DNA from 3 places in the Streptomyces bacillaris genome. Region 3 is predicted to be linked to each of the others. Evidence: predicted binding sites of a transcription regulator. Region 3 holds the regulator's gene; each other region holds the start of a gene.
The links. Region 3 encodes HrcA, which represses chaperone genes, less so after heat shock. Its sites were predicted from a motif close to TTNGCACTCNGNNNNNCNGAGTGCNAA; they were not measured.
Positions count from the first base shown of each region.

Region 1: the regulator HrcA is predicted to act here: its motif matches at 2,765-2,791, upstream of groL (chaperonin GroEL).
Region 2: the regulator HrcA is predicted to act here: its motif matches at 1,713-1,739, upstream of groES (co-chaperone GroES).

Region 1 covers NZ_CP029378.1:3,478,918-3,483,710, forward strand. Annotated here, with positions in the region: gene DJ476_RS14755 (hypothetical protein) at 86-649, opposite strand; gene groL (chaperonin GroEL) at 980-2,602, opposite strand; gene DJ476_RS14765 (cold-shock protein) at 3,005-3,211, opposite strand; gene DJ476_RS14770 (MoaD/ThiS family protein) at 3,623-3,901, opposite strand; gene thrC (threonine synthase) at 3,955-4,793, opposite strand, start outside.
Region 2 covers NZ_CP029378.1:2,973,744-2,978,536, forward strand. Annotated here, with positions in the region: gene groL (chaperonin GroEL) at 1-1,148, opposite strand, end outside; gene groES (co-chaperone GroES) at 1,248-1,556, opposite strand; gene DJ476_RS12295 (polysaccharide deacetylase family protein) at 1,972-2,946, opposite strand; gene DJ476_RS12300 (THUMP-like domain-containing protein) at 3,116-4,348, shown strand; gene DJ476_RS12305 (hypothetical protein) at 4,388-4,793, opposite strand, start outside.
Region 3 covers NZ_CP029378.1:5,577,778-5,582,570, reverse strand. Annotated here, with positions in the region: gene DJ476_RS24145 (nitronate monooxygenase) at 1-741, opposite strand, end outside; gene dnaJ (molecular chaperone DnaJ) at 874-2,013, opposite strand; gene hrcA (heat-inducible transcriptional repressor HrcA) at 2,014-3,030, opposite strand; gene DJ476_RS24130 (MBL fold metallo-hydrolase) at 3,209-3,940, shown strand; gene DJ476_RS24125 (DUF3097 domain-containing protein) at 4,089-4,793, shown strand, end outside.

The DNA of each region.
Region 1 (4,793 bases), 2.1 Mb from region 3:
ACGCCACGAGCTGGCCGCGAGCCCGCAGGGGCGCCCGTCGAGGCGTCCGCCGGAGGAGCGTTCGCCGGGGCGCCCGCAGCGGCCCTCAGCAGCCCCGCACGCCACCCGCCTCGCGTACCCGGTAGACGCCCCACGCCGCCATCCCGACACCCCCCAGGAGAGGGATCATGCCGTAGCCGAAGAGCTGGCCCGAGTGCGCGAACCACCGGCCGCCCTCGAAGACCTGGGTCGCGGTGGTCGTCTCGGGGTCGTTGCGGCCGTCGTGGTCCGCGAAGGTGATCCGGGTCCGTTCGATCTGCGCCGACTTGGGCATCCCGTCCACGTGGACGCGCAGGGCATCCCGGGCCGCCCTCTCGCGCTCCGCGTCGTTGGCGCGCTGCTGGGCCGGGGTCTCCCCGAAGCAGTGCCAGACGGTCTGCCCCTTCTCGGCGCGCGTGTCGTGGCACGAGATCCGGCCGAAGGTCTCCACCCGCATGCCGACCAGCTTCGAGAGGCCCGTACCGGTCACCACGATGAACCCGCCCACCGCGAACAGGAGCGCCCCCGCGAGGACCAGCGCGGCGCCCTTGAGCTGCTGCCCGCTCCACCGCGCGCGCTCCCCGCGCCCCGGCCCGCCGTTGCCCGCGCTCCCCGGCCCCGTGTTCCCCATAGCCGCCACGGCCGCCCCGCCCCCGTTCGCGTGCCGCCCGCGTCCCCCGCGCGCGTACCAACCGTTCCCGCGCATCAACCGTTCCCCGTACGAACCGTTGCCCGTATGAACCGTTGGACCGTCCCCACGTGCCGACGGTTCCCGCATCGTCGGGCTCCGGCTCCGGTTCCGGTCCCGTACGGTCCGATTCCCGCATTCTCCGAGGCAGCCCCGGGCACGCCACAGGGGCGGCACCTCCCGTGTGGGAGATACCGCCCCTGTGGGACGTACCTGCGTACGCGACGTACTCGCCGTACGCGGAACCTCGATCGACCGGCGGACCGGAACCGATCAGAAGTCCATGTCACCGCCCGGCATGCCACCCGGGGCGGCCGCGCCGGCCTTCTCGGGCTTGTCGGCGATGACGGCCTCGGTGGTGAGGAAGAGCGCGGCGATGGAGGCGGCGTTCTGCAGGGCGGAGCGCGTGACCTTCGCCGGGTCGAGAATGCCCTCGGCGATCATGTCGACGTACTCACCCGTCGCGGCGTTGAGGCCGTGACCGATCGGCAGGTTGCGGACCTTCTCCACGACGACGCCACCCTCGAGACCACCGTTGACGGCGATCTGCTTGAGCGGGGCCTCCAGCGCGAGCTTCACGGCGTTGGCGCCGGTCGCCTCGTCGCCCGTGAGGTCGAGCTTCTCGAAGACGGCCGAGGCCTGGAGCAGGGCCACGCCACCACCGGCGACAATGCCCTCCTCGACGGCGGCCTTGGCGTTGCGCACCGCGTCCTCGATGCGGTGCTTGCGCTCCTTGAGCTCCACCTCGGTGGCGGCGCCGGCCTTGATGACGGCCACGCCGCCGGCCAGCTTCGCGAGGCGCTCCTGGAGCTTCTCGCGGTCGTAGTCCGAGTCGGAGTTCTCGATCTCGGCGCGGATCTGGTTGACGCGGCCCTGGACCTGGTCGCTGTCACCGGCACCGTCGACGATGGTCGTCTCGTCCTTGGTGATGACGACCTTGCGGGCGCGGCCGAGCAGGTCGAGACCGGCGTTCTCCAGCTTGAGGCCGACCTCCTCGGAGATCACGGTGCCGCCGGTGAGGATGGCGATGTCCGCGAGCATGGCCTTGCGGCGGTCGCCGAAGCCCGGGGCCTTGACGGCGACGGACTTGAACGTGCCCTTGATCTTGTTGACGACCAGGGTGGAGAGCGCCTCGCCCTCGACGTCCTCGGCGATGATCAGCAGCGGCTTGCCCGACTGCATGACCTTCTCCAGCAGCGGGATGAGGTCCTTGACGCTGCCGATCTTCGAGTTGACGATCAGGATGTACGGGTCGTCGAGCGACGCCTCCATACGCTCCATGTCGGTCGCGAAGTAGGCCGAGATGTAGCCCTTGTCGAAGCGCATACCCTCGGTGAGCTCCAGTTCCAGACCGAAAGTCTGGGACTCCTCGACGGTGATGACGCCTTCCTTGCCGACCTTGTCCATCGCCTCGGCGATCTTCGCGCCGATCTCAGTGTCGGCGGCGGAGATGGAGGCGGTCGAAGCGATCTGCTCCTTGGTCTCCACGTCCTTGGCCTGCTCCAGCAGAGCGGCGGAGACGGCCTCGACGGCCTTCTCGATGCCGCGCTTGAGGGCCATCGGGTTGGCGCCCGCGGCGACGTTGCGCAGACCCTCGCGGACGAGAGCCTGGGCGAGGACGGTGGCGGTGGTCGTACCGTCGCCGGCGACGTCGTCCGTCTTCTTGGCGACCTCCTTGACCAGCTCCGCACCGATCTTCTCGTACGGGTCCTCGAGCTCGATCTCCTTGGCGATGGATACACCATCGTTGGTGATCGTGGGCGCGCCCCACTTCTTCTCGAGGACGACGTTACGGCCCTTGGGGCCGAGGGTGACCTTGACGGCGTCGGCGAGCTGGTTCATCCCGCGCTCGAGACCGCGCCGTGCCTCCTCGTCGAACGCGATGATCTTGGCCATGTGAAGTGGTCCTCCCGGACAGGGGTGGATTGCTCCGGACCGAGAGGCGCCCGCGACGGACGGCCTGCGTGCGTGGTGGTTCCTTGCCCCATCACGCGTGCGGGCCTCACCGGCCCGGTCCAAGTTCTGTCACTCTCACCTGGAGAGTGCTAATGCCAATGATTAGCACTCGACCCCCGAGAGTGCAAGCGCCTTCGACGAGAGCCCGCCATGCGGTCCCGGACCGGCCCCCGCCCGATCCGGGGCCGATCCGGGCGTCCTCGCAGGCCGGTTCGGGCGTCCCCACGGGCCGGTCCGGGCGTGCCCGCAGGTCGGCCCCGGCACGCGCGTAGGGCCCGATCCCCGGATGCCGGGGTCGGGCCCTACGTGCGTGAGTAGTGACGGCGGACGGCCGTGTCGGGCTCAGCCGACGGCGAGCTTGACCATGTCTGCCTGGGGCCCCTTCTGGCCCTGCGAGATCTCGAATTCAACTCGCTGACCCTCTTCGAGGGTGCGGTACCCGTCCATCTGGATCGCGCTGTAGTGGACGAAAACATCCGCACCACCGTCGACCGCGATGAAGCCGTACCCCTTCTCCGCGTTGAACCACTTGACGGTGCCCTGAGCCATGCCTAACTCCCCTATAACTGGCCCTTGCACGGGACCGCACTTCGCGGCCCCGGGTCGGAACTCACCCTCCGACAGGAGAGGGTGCGCAGCGCCGCAGCGCGTCGACCGCGGCCGAATGTATCCGCCCAACTGCCCTCTGCAACAGGTCAATCGGACGAGAATTCTGGGCACGGCCGAACGCCCGAATATGCGGGATTGCTGAAATTTACGGGCAAGTCGGGCCAGGCAAAGGCCACTTATGCCTCAAGGGGTTCACGCACTTTGGCTGCTTCTTATCGGGTCCGGGCGCATTCTCATATGCGGGCGGCGCGTGCAGCGGAGGGGGTTTCCCCAACTGTACCGTGCTCAACCATGCAGAATTGCCCCCTCCTCCCCGAGGGGTGGAGGGGGCAATGGTGTTCGTACGGGTGTTCAGCAGCCGCCGGCCACGGCGGGGATGATCGAGATACCGGCGCCGTCCGGCGTGGCCGCGTCCAGGCCGCCCTCGAAGCGCACGTCGTCGTCGTTGACGTACACGTTCACGAAGCGGCGCAGCTTGCCCCGGTCGTCCAGGACGCGGGCGGCGATGCCCGGGTGGTCCTTCTCCAGGGACTCGATGACCTCGGCGAGCGTGGCGCCCTCGGCCGGGACCTCGGCCTGGCCGCCGGTGTAGGTGCGGAGGATGGTGGGGATGCGGACCTTGACGCTCATGACGGAGGCCTTTCTGACTGCTGCGGTCGGGGCGATCGGGGCGATCGGGATGATCAGGCGGCGGCGAGGCCCGCGGCGCGGAACGCGTCCAGGCTCGGCTTGATGGTGGCCGTCGCCTGCGAGGTCGCGGAGACCGCGTCGAGCGTCTTGAGCCCGTCACCGGTGTTCAGGACGACGGTGGTGAGCGCCGGGTCGATCACCCCGGCCTCGATCAGCTTCTTCGTCACGCCGACCGTCACACCGCCCGCCGTCTCACCGAAGATGCCCTCGGTGCGCGCCAGCAGCTTGATCGCGTCGACGACCTGCTCGTCGTTGACGTCCTCCACCGCGCCGCCCGTGCGGCGGGCGATGTCCAGGACGTACGGGCCGTCCGCCGGGTTGCCGATGGCCAGGGACTTGGCGATGGTGTTCGGCTTCTGGGGCCGTACGACGTCGTGCCCGGCCTTGAAGGCGGCGGAGACCGGGGAGCAGCCCTCGGCCTGGGCGCCGAAGATCTTGTACGGCCGGTCCTCGACCAGGCCGAGCCTGATCAGCTCCTGGAACCCCTTGTCGATCTTCGTCAGCTGGGAGCCGGACGCGATCGGGATGACGATCTGGTCGGGCAGCCGCCAGCCGAGCTGCTCGCAGATCTCGAACGCCAGGGTCTTGGAGCCCTCGCCGTAGTACGGCCGCAGGTTGACGTTGACGAAGCCCCAGCCCTCGCCGAGCGGGTCCCCGATCAGCTCGGAGCAGAAGCGGTTCACGTCGTCGTAGTTGCCCTCGATGCCGACCAGCTCACCGCCGTACACCGCGGCCATGACGACCTTGCCCTGCTCCAGGTCGTGCGGGATGAAGACGCAGGAGCGCAGTCCGGCGCGGGCGGCGGCGGCGCCGACGGCACCGGCCAGGTTGC
Region 2 (4,793 bases), 2.6 Mb from region 3:
GCGCCGACGCGGATGACGCACACGCCGCCGGCCAGCTTCGCGAGGCGCTCCTGGAGCTTCTCGCGGTCCCAGTCGGAGTCCGTGGCCTCGATCTCGGCCTTGATCTGGTTGACGCGGCCCTTGACGTCGTCGGCGTTGCCGCCGCCGTCGACGATGGTCGTGTCGTCCTTGGAGACGGTGACGCGGCGGGCGGTGCCGAGCACGTCCAGACCGGCCTGGTCGAGCTTGAGGCCGACCTCCTCGGCGATGACGGTCGCACCGGTGAGGGTGGCGATGTCACCGAGCATGGCCTTGCGGCGGTCACCGAAGCCCGGGGCCTTCACCGCGACGGCGTTGAAGGTGCCGCGGATCTTGTTGACGACGAGGGTGGAGAGCGCCTCGCCCTCGACGTCCTCGGCGATGATCAGGAGCGGCTTGGAGCCACCGCTCTGGATGACCTTCTCCAGCAGCGGGAGCAGCTCCTGGATGGCGCCGATCTTGCCCTGGTGGATCAGGATGTACGGGTCGTCGAGGACGGCCTCCATACGCTCCTGGTCGGTCACCATGTACGGGGACAGGTAGCCCTTGTCGAAGGCCATGCCCTCGGTGAACTCCAGGTCCAGACCGAAGGTGTTGGACTCCTCGACGGTGATGACACCGTCCTTGCCGACCTTGTCCATCGCGTCCGCGATCAGCTCGCCGACCTGCGGGTCCTGGGCGGAGAGCGCGGCGACGGCGGCGATGTCGGCCTTGTCGTCGATCGGGCGGGCCGTGGCGAGCAGCTCCTCGGAGACGGCCTTGACGGCGGCGTCGATGCCCTTCTTCAGGGCGGCCGGGGAGGCGCCGGCGGCGACGTTGCGCAGACCCTCGCGGACGAGCGCCTGGGCCAGGACGGTCGCGGTGGTGGTGCCGTCACCCGCTACGTCGTTGGTCTTGGTCGCCACCTCCTTGACGAGCTGGGCACCGAGGTTCTCGTACGGGTCGTCCAGCTCGACCTCGCGCGCGATGGTGACACCGTCGTTGGTGATGGTGGGGGCACCGAACTTCTTGTCGATGACGACGTTGCGGCCCTTGGGGCCGATCGTCACCTTGACCGTGTCGGCAAGCTTGTTGACGCCGCGCTCAAGGGCGCGACGGGCGTCCTCGTCGAACTTCAGGATCTTCGCCATGGGCTGTACTTCCCTCTCAAAACGAACTGCGCCCCTCGCCGCCCGGCTAGTGATGTCGCAGGGGGCCAGGGGCGCAGAACACAAGCAGACGTGGGTGAATTACTTCTCGACGATCGCGAGGACGTCGCGGGCCGAGAGGACGAGGTACTCCTCGCCGTTGTACTTCACCTCGGTGCCGCCGTACTTGCTGTACAGGACGACGTCGCCGGTCTTGACGTCGAGCGGAAGACGCTCGCCGTTCTCGAAGCGGCCGGGGCCCACGGCGAGGACGACGCCCTCCTGGGGCTTCTCCTTCGCGGTGTCCGGAATGACCAGGCCGGAAGCGGTGGTCTGCTCGGCGTCGAGCGGCTGGACCACAATGCGGTCCTCGAGCGGCTTGATCGCAACCTTGGAGCTGGTGGTCGACACGATCCGGTCTCCCCCTTCGGAGATCTCACGGGGTTTAGCAGTCGGTGGGCGGCGACCAGACCGATCCGTCGTCGCGGGTGCCGGACCTGCCCTGTCGCACAGTGTGGTGCTGGCACTCTCCAGGGGGGAGTGCCAGACCCGAGACTATGACCGCGATTAGCACTCGGTCAAGCGGAGTGCCAATTCACCACCCTCGCGCCGTCCCGATCGGGGCTCGACCGGGGCTCCATAGGGTCACCGCCCGGACAACGTGGGGGCGGGGCGCGGTGTTCCGTAGGACGCGGTGTTCCGTACGACGGGGACAACGGGACGACGGGGGCGATGGGGGCGACGGGGGCGACGGGGAGGACGAACGACGAATGCGCGCGCAGCGGGGGCTGGGCGCGCATCCGGGGCGTACGGGGAGTGCGCCGGGTCAGACATAGTCCTCCAGCTTCGCCACCGCGTACCCCTTGTCCGTGATGGTCTTCATGACCAGCCGGATCATGTCGGGCATGGTCCCCTTCCAGTCCCCCTTGCCCCGGAAGTGGGTGAGGACGATGTCGCCCGGGTGCAGGTCCCGGTCCCACTCGCGCCACTCCATGCGGTCGGCGAAGGCTTCGGCGGACCAGAGCGGTACGGCGGTGATGCCGCAGGACTTGGCGACGACGAGGGTGTCGCGGTTGTAGTTGCCGTAGGGCGGGCGGAAGAGGGTGGGCCGCTTCCCGTACTGCTTGAGGATCTTCTCCTGCTGGCCGCAGATCTCGCGCTTCTGCTCGGCGTAGGAGAGGCCGGGCAGATAGCGGTGGTTGAGCGTGTGGTTGCTGATGGTCACCCCGCGCTTCTGCATCTGCTTGAAGTAGCCGTAGTTGTCCTTGGTGACGTAGTCACTGAGGAACGCGCTGTACGGGATGTCCAGTTCGGTCATCATCCGCAGCAGTTCGGGGTCCTTCTCCGCCCCGTCGTCCATGGTGAGGAAGACGATCTTCTCCTTGGTGGGGACGGTGGTGAAGACGGGCGGCAGCCCCTCCCCGTCCCGGACCTCGAACCCTTTACGGGTGGTGATGCGCGGCTTCACCTCGGGGGGCTCGGGGGCGGCGAGCGGGGTCTTGGCCAGCCCCCACTTCTTCGCCGCGACGGCCCGTGCGGCCTGCTTCCGCTTCAGCTCCTCGGCGTACGTGTCCAGGGCGCGGGCGGGTCCGGCCTGCTGGGCGGCCTCGCCCTGCTGCCCGGCGGCGGGCTTCGCCGGGCCGTCCGGGGTCCCCGTACCGCCGTCGGCCGTCGCCGCCGCGCAGGCCGAGGTGACGGTGGCGGCCAGGAGGGCGGCCAGCACGGTGGAGACCGGTCTATGCCGTCTCGTGGGCGAGTGCCGCTTCGTGGGTGATTTTCCCTTTTGTCGTACTAGTTGCATGGCGCCGCATCCTGCCAGCCGCCCGGGCTCCTCCCGCCCCGACACCGCGAGGGGGCCGGACCCGTCGCCCGACCGGCGGACAGGGGCCCGCGTCGGCGGGTCGGGGGCACGCATCGACCGGTGGGGCGTGCTTCGGCCCGTACCGGCCCGCCTCCGCGCACCGGCCACAATGGACCGGGTGAACGCAACCACCCCCGCCACCCCGGCCGGCGACCCCGGCGACCCCGCACGCGCCGCCTTCGCCGCCCTGCGCACCCCCGAGGGCGAACACCTGCTGGCCGAGCTGCGCGACCACGACCCGGCCGACGAGCTGGCCACCGCGACCCGGCTGCGCCGCACGCACCGGGCGGAGCTGGTGTCGGCCGCCCTGGGGCAGGCGCGGCTGCGGCAGCGGGCGGTGGCGAAGTTCGGGGCCGAGGACGCGTACCGGATGTACTTCACGCCCAACGGCGTCGAGCAGGCCACCCGTACCTCGGTGGCGGAACACCGCGCCGCCCGGTTCGCCGCGCTCGGCGTGCGGAGCGTGGCGGACCTGTGCTGCGGCATCGGCGGCGACGCCGTCGCCCTGGCCCGCGCCGGGATCTCCGTGCTCGCCGTGGACCGTGACCCGCTCACCGCCGAGGTGGCCCGCGCCAACGCGGCGGCGCTGGGGCTCGGGGAGCTGATCGAGGTGCGGTGCACCGACGTCACGGAGATCGACACCTCCCCGTACGACGCCGTCTTCGTGGACCCGGCGCGGCGGGGCGGACGCGGCAGGATCTTCGACCCGGAGGCGTACTCACCGCCGCTGTCCTGGGCCACGGCCGCCGCGCTGAAGGCCCCTCGCGCGGCGCTGAAGATCGCGCCCGGCATCCCGCACGAGGCGATCGGCCCGGAGGCCGAGGCGGAGTGGATCTCGGACGGGGGCGATGTGAAGGAGGCGGTGCTCTGGTACGGGGAGGGCATCGCGCCCGGTTCGTTCCGGGCCACCCTGCTGCCGTCCGGGGCCACCCTCACCGCCCCGGCCCCGCTGCCCGCCCCGCCGGTGGGCCCGGTCGGGCGCTATCTGTACGAGCCGGACGGGGCGGTGATCCGGGCGCATCTGGTCGCGGACATCGTGGAGCGGTGCGGCGGGCGGCTGGTGGACGAGACGATCGCGTACGTCACCAGCGATGTGCCGTACTCCTCCCCGTACGTCGCCGGGTACGAGATCACCGATCGGCTGCCGTTCAACATGAAGCGGCTCAAGGCGCTGCTGCGGGAGCGCGAGGTGGGCGTACTGACCGTCAAGAAGCGCGGCTCGGCGGTCGAACCGGAGGAGCTGCGCCGCCGGATGAAGCTCGCCGGACCGAACGCGGCGACGGTGTTCCTGACCCGGGTGGCGGGGGCGCCGACGATGCTGATCGGCCGTCCGCTGGGGTGAGCCGGGCGGTGCGGGAGGAGCGGGGCGGGGCGTACGGCTTCAGTGATGGGCCGGGGTGTGCGCCGGAGCGTGTACCGGGGTGGCGGGCGCCGTCAGGACCCGCAGCACCCAGCGGCGGTGCGTCCACGCCTTGACGGCCCCGATGAGTCCGGTGAGCCAGGCGATCATGCCCAGGCCCATGACCAGGGCGACCATGCCGTACGTGTCGTAGCCGGGGCGGGCGCTCGCCGGGCCGATCACGCAGAGCGCGAGCCCGCCCGCCGCCAGGACGAACGACAGCAGCAGCCAGACCAGGCTCACCCCGGGCAGCCGCAGCTCCCGGTCGCGCTCCGGGTCCCGGTCCAGCGCGCCCCACTCCACGAGCAGCGCGCGGATCTCCCGGTCCCGGGCGAGGTGGAGGCCGGCGAGGATGACGGCGGGGATCAGCGCCCCCGCCCCGAGGAGC
Region 3 (4,793 bases):
GGACTCGGGGCAGACGAGGAAGGCGGTGCCGAGCTGGGCGGCGTCGGCCCCGGCCGCGAGGACGGCGGCGATCTGGCCGCCGCGCATCAGGCCGCCCGCGGCGACGATCGGCAGCTGGACGGTCTCGCGGACCTGGGTGACGAGGGTGAGCAGCCCGGTGCCGGTGTGGTCGGCCTGCGGGTCGTCGCGGTGGGTGGACTGGTGGCCGCCCGCCTCGATGCCCTGGACGCAGACGGCGTCGGCACCGGCCCACTGGGCTGCCTGGGCCTCCTCGGCGGAGGTGACGGTCACGACGGTGTACGTCCCCGCCTCGGCGAAGGCGTCCAGCGTGTCGCGGGTGGGGCAGCCGAAGGTGAAGGAGACCACCGGAACGGGGTCCTCCAGCAGGATGGCGACCTTGGCCTCGTACCCGTCGTCACCGGCGCTGCTGTCGGGGTCACCGAGCGGGGTCTCGTACCAGGCGGCCTCACCGGCCAGTTGGTGGCGGTAGACCTCGACGGCACTGGGGTCCGCGAGGGCGGACTGCGGCATGAAGAGGTTGACGCCGAACGGGCCGCCGGTGAGCCGGCGCAGCTGTTTGATCTCGTTGTACATCCCGTCGGCCGTCTTGTACCCGGCGGCCAGGAACCCGAGCGCACCGGCCTCGATGACGGCGGCGGCGAGCTGAGGTCCGGAGGCGCCGCCCGCCATGGGGGCCTGCACGATCGGATACCGGCAGAGATCGGTCAACGCGGAGGACATGAACGCATCGTGCCACGTCCGTCGCACAGGGCCGAATCAGCCAGCGTCCGGCGTGACCGGATCTCCCGCCGAACGCAGCGCCGCCCGCCGGTCGGGGACCGGCGGGCGGTGCGGTGAAAGGCGGAAAACGTCTCAGCGGCCGTTGAAAGCGTCCTTCAGCCGCGAGAACAGGCCCTGCTGACCTGGCTGGAACTGGCCCAGGGGCCGCTCCTCGCCGCGGAGCTTCGCCAGCTCCCGCAGCAGCCGCTCCTGCTCGGCGTCGAGCTTGTTCGGGGTGATCACCTCGACGTGGACGATCAGATCGCCCCGGCCGCCGCCGCGCAGATGCGTGATGCCGCGTCCGTGCAGGGGCACCGACTGGCCGGACTGGGTGCCGGGCCGGATGTCGATCTCCTCCAGGCCGTCCAGCGTCTCCAGCGGACACTTGGTGCCGAGGGCGGCCGCGGTCATCGGGATGGTGACCGTGCAGTGCAGATCGTCGCCGCGCCGCTGGAAGACGGGGTGCGCGACCTCGTGGATCTCCACGTACAGATCGCCGGGCGGGCCGCCGCCGGGGCCGACCTCGCCCTCACCGGCGAGCTGGATGCGGGTGCCGTTGTCGACGCCCGCGGGGATCTTGACGGTGAGCGTGCGGCGCGAGCGGATACGGCCGTCACCGGCGCACTCCGGGCACGGCGTCGGCACGACCGTACCGAAGCCCTGGCACTGCGGGCAGGGGCGCGAGGTCATGACCTGGCCCAGGAAGGACCGGGTGACCTGCGAGACCTCACCGCGGCCGCGGCACATGTCACAGGTCTGGGCGGAGGTGCCGGGGGCCGCGCCCTCGCCGCTGCAGGTGTTGCAGACGACCGCCGTGTCGACCTGGATGTCCTTGGTGGTGCCGAAGGCCGCCTCGTTGAGGTCGATCTCCAGGCGGATCATGGCGTCCTGGCCGCGCCGGGTGCGCGAACGGGGCCCGCGCTGCGCGGCGTTGCCGAAGAACGCGTCCATGATGTCGGAGAAGTTGCCGAAGCCACCGGCTCCGAAGCCGCCCGCGCCGCCACCACCGCCGTTGGCGGAGAGCGGGTCGCCGCCGAGGTCGTAGACCTGCTTCTTCTGCGGGTCCGAGAGCACCTCGTAAGCGGCGTTGATCTCCTTGAACCGCTCCTGGGTCTTCGGGTCCGGGTTGACATCCGGGTGCAGCTCGCGGGCGAGCCGACGGAATGCCTTCTTGATCTCGTCCTGCGATGCGTCGCGGCGTACGCCGAGTACGGCGTAGTAGTCCGTGGCCACTTACGACTCCGCCAGGATCTGTCCGACGTAACGTGCCACTGCGCGTACCGCTCCCATCGTTCCGGGGTAGTCCATGCGGGTCGGTCCGACCACGCCGAGTTTGGCGACTGCCTCGTCGCCCGAACCGTAGCCGACCGCGACGACGGACGTGGAGGTGAGCCCCTCGTGGGCGTTCTCGTGCCCGATCCGCACGGTCATGGCTGGGTCCGTGGCCTCACCGAGCAGCTTCAGCAGGACGACCTGCTCCTCCAGTGCTTCCAGCACCGGCCGGATCATCACAGGGAAGTCGTGCCCGAAGCGGGTGAGGTTGGAGGTGCCGCCGATGATCAGCCGCTCCTCCGTCTCCTCGACCAGGGTTTCGAGGAGGGTGGAGAGAACCGTGGAAACCGTTCCCCGGTCCTCGCTGTCGAAGGATTCCGGCAGCTCCCGCACCAGCCGGGGGACATCGGCGAAGCGGCGTCCGACGACCCGGCTGTTGAGCCGGGCCCGCAGATCCGCGAGCGATGCCTCGCCGAAGGGCGCGGGGCAGTCGATCATACGCTGTTCGACCCGGCCGGTGTCCGTGATCAGGACGAGCATCAGCCGGGCGGGGGCGAGCGAGAGCAGCTCGACGTGGCGCACCGTCGAGCGGGTCAGCGAGGGGTACTGCACGACCGCGACCTGCCGGGTCAGCTGCGCGAGCAGCCGCACGGTCCGGCCGACCACGTCGTCGAGGTCGACCGCGCCGTCGAGGAAGTTCTGGATGGCCCGGCGCTCGGCCGAGGAGAGCGGCTTGACGCCCGCGAGCTTGTCGACGAAGAGGCGGTACCCCTTGTCGGTGGGGATGCGCCCCGCGCTGGTGTGCGGCTGCGCGATGAAGCCCTCTTCCTCCAGCACCGCCATGTCGTTGCGGACGGTGGCCGGGGAGACCCCCAGCTGGTGCCGCTCGGTCAGCGCCTTGGAGCCGACCGGCTCCTCCGTGCCGACGTAGTCCTGGACGATGGCGCGCAGCACCTCGAGTCTGCGTTCGCTGAGCATGGCGCACACCTCCAGCTGTCGTTCCCCGGGGCTCTGTCCCGGCTCTCCGTCTGGCACTCGGTGCGTACGAGTGCCAGCTACCCACCGGTCAGTGTACGGGGGTGGGGTGGGGCCTGGGCAAGGGCGACCGGCCATGCCGCCGCCGAGCCGTCCGGGACGTTGCCGATAGCGTCGCCCCATGGACGTGTTGTGGGAAGACTTCGGCTGGGAGCGGTTGGGTCACGGTGTCGGGCGGCGGCGCCTGCCGGGCTGGGACGCCACGGTGGCGCTGGTGGCCGGGGCGGACGGGGTGCTCCTGTACGACACCGGCTCGACGCTGCGCGAGGGCGTCGAGCTGCGCAGGCAGGCCGAGGTGCTGCTCGGCCGGAGGGTGACACATATCGCACTGAGCCACCCGCACTTCGATCATGTGCTGGGCACGGCGGCGTTCGCGGGGGCGCAGGTGTACGGGGCGGTGGGGATCACCGCGCTGCTGGAGCGCTCGGCGGACGGGCTGACCGCCTCGGCCGTGCACCACGGGCTCGCGGAGGAGGAGGCGCACCGGGCGGTGGACACGCTGGTGGTCCCGCACCACGAGGTGACCGGCGAGTGGACGCTCGACCTGGGCGGCGGCCGTCAGGTGCTGCTGGCCAACGTGGGCCCGGGCCACAGCGGCCACGACCTCGCGGTGCTGGTCCCGGGCACGGACGGGGAGCCTCCGGTGGTGCTCTGCGGCGACCTGGTGGAGGAGTCGGGCGACCCGCAGGCGGGCCGCGACGCGATCCCCTCCCGCTGGCCGGCCGCCCTGGACCGGCTGCTGGAGCTGGGCGGCGACGAGGCGCTGTACGTACCGGGTCACGGGGCGGTGGTGGACGCGGCGTTCGTCCGGGGGCAGCGGGAGGCGCTGGCGGAGCGGTTCGGGGTGGGGTGAGGGGCTTCTCCGGTGGGGTGAGGGGCCTCGGGTTGCGTGAGGCGGCGCGGGGGCTCGGGGCTCACGTGGCGCGCGGGCGTGCACTCCGGCTCGCGTGTCGTGACGGGGTGCGAATCCCCGTACCGGCGGGGCGAATTATCGTCGTGCCATGCGCAGCTACCAGCCGGACCTGACCCCGCCGTGGAAGCGGTCCGCCCCCGTGCCCGAGGTCCCCGCCGAACCCGATCTGGTCGTGGAGGAGGTCACCACCGGTTTCTGCGGGGCGGTGATCCGCTGCGAGAAGACGGCCCAGGGGCCCACGGTGACCCTGGAGGACCGGTTCGGCAAGTGCCGGGTCTTCCCGATGGAGCCGCGCGGCTTCCTGCTGGAGGGCAAGGTGGTCACCCTGGTCCGCCCGGCCCCCGGCGGACCGGCGCGCCCCACCCGTACGGCCTCCGGCTCGGTCGCGGTGCCCGGTGCGCGGGCCCGGGTGGCGCGGGCGGGGCGGATCTATGTGGAGGGCCGGCACGACGCGGAGCTGGTCGAGCGGGTGTGGGGCGACGACCTGCGCATCGAGGGCGTGGTCGTGGAGTACCTGGAGGGCATCGACGACCTCCCGGCGATCGTCGCGGAATTCGGACCGGGCCCGGACGCGCGGCTCGGGGTGCTGGTCGACCACCTGGTGACCGGTTCCAAGGAGTCCCGGATCGCGGCGCAGGTCTCGGACCCGCATGTGCTGGTGGTGGGCCACCCGTACATCGACGTGTGGGAGGCGGTGAAGCCGTCGTCGGTGGGGATCGGGGCGTGGCCGGTGGTGCCGAGGGGCCAGGACTGGAAGACGGGGGTGTGCCGGGCGCTGGGGTGGCCGGAGAAC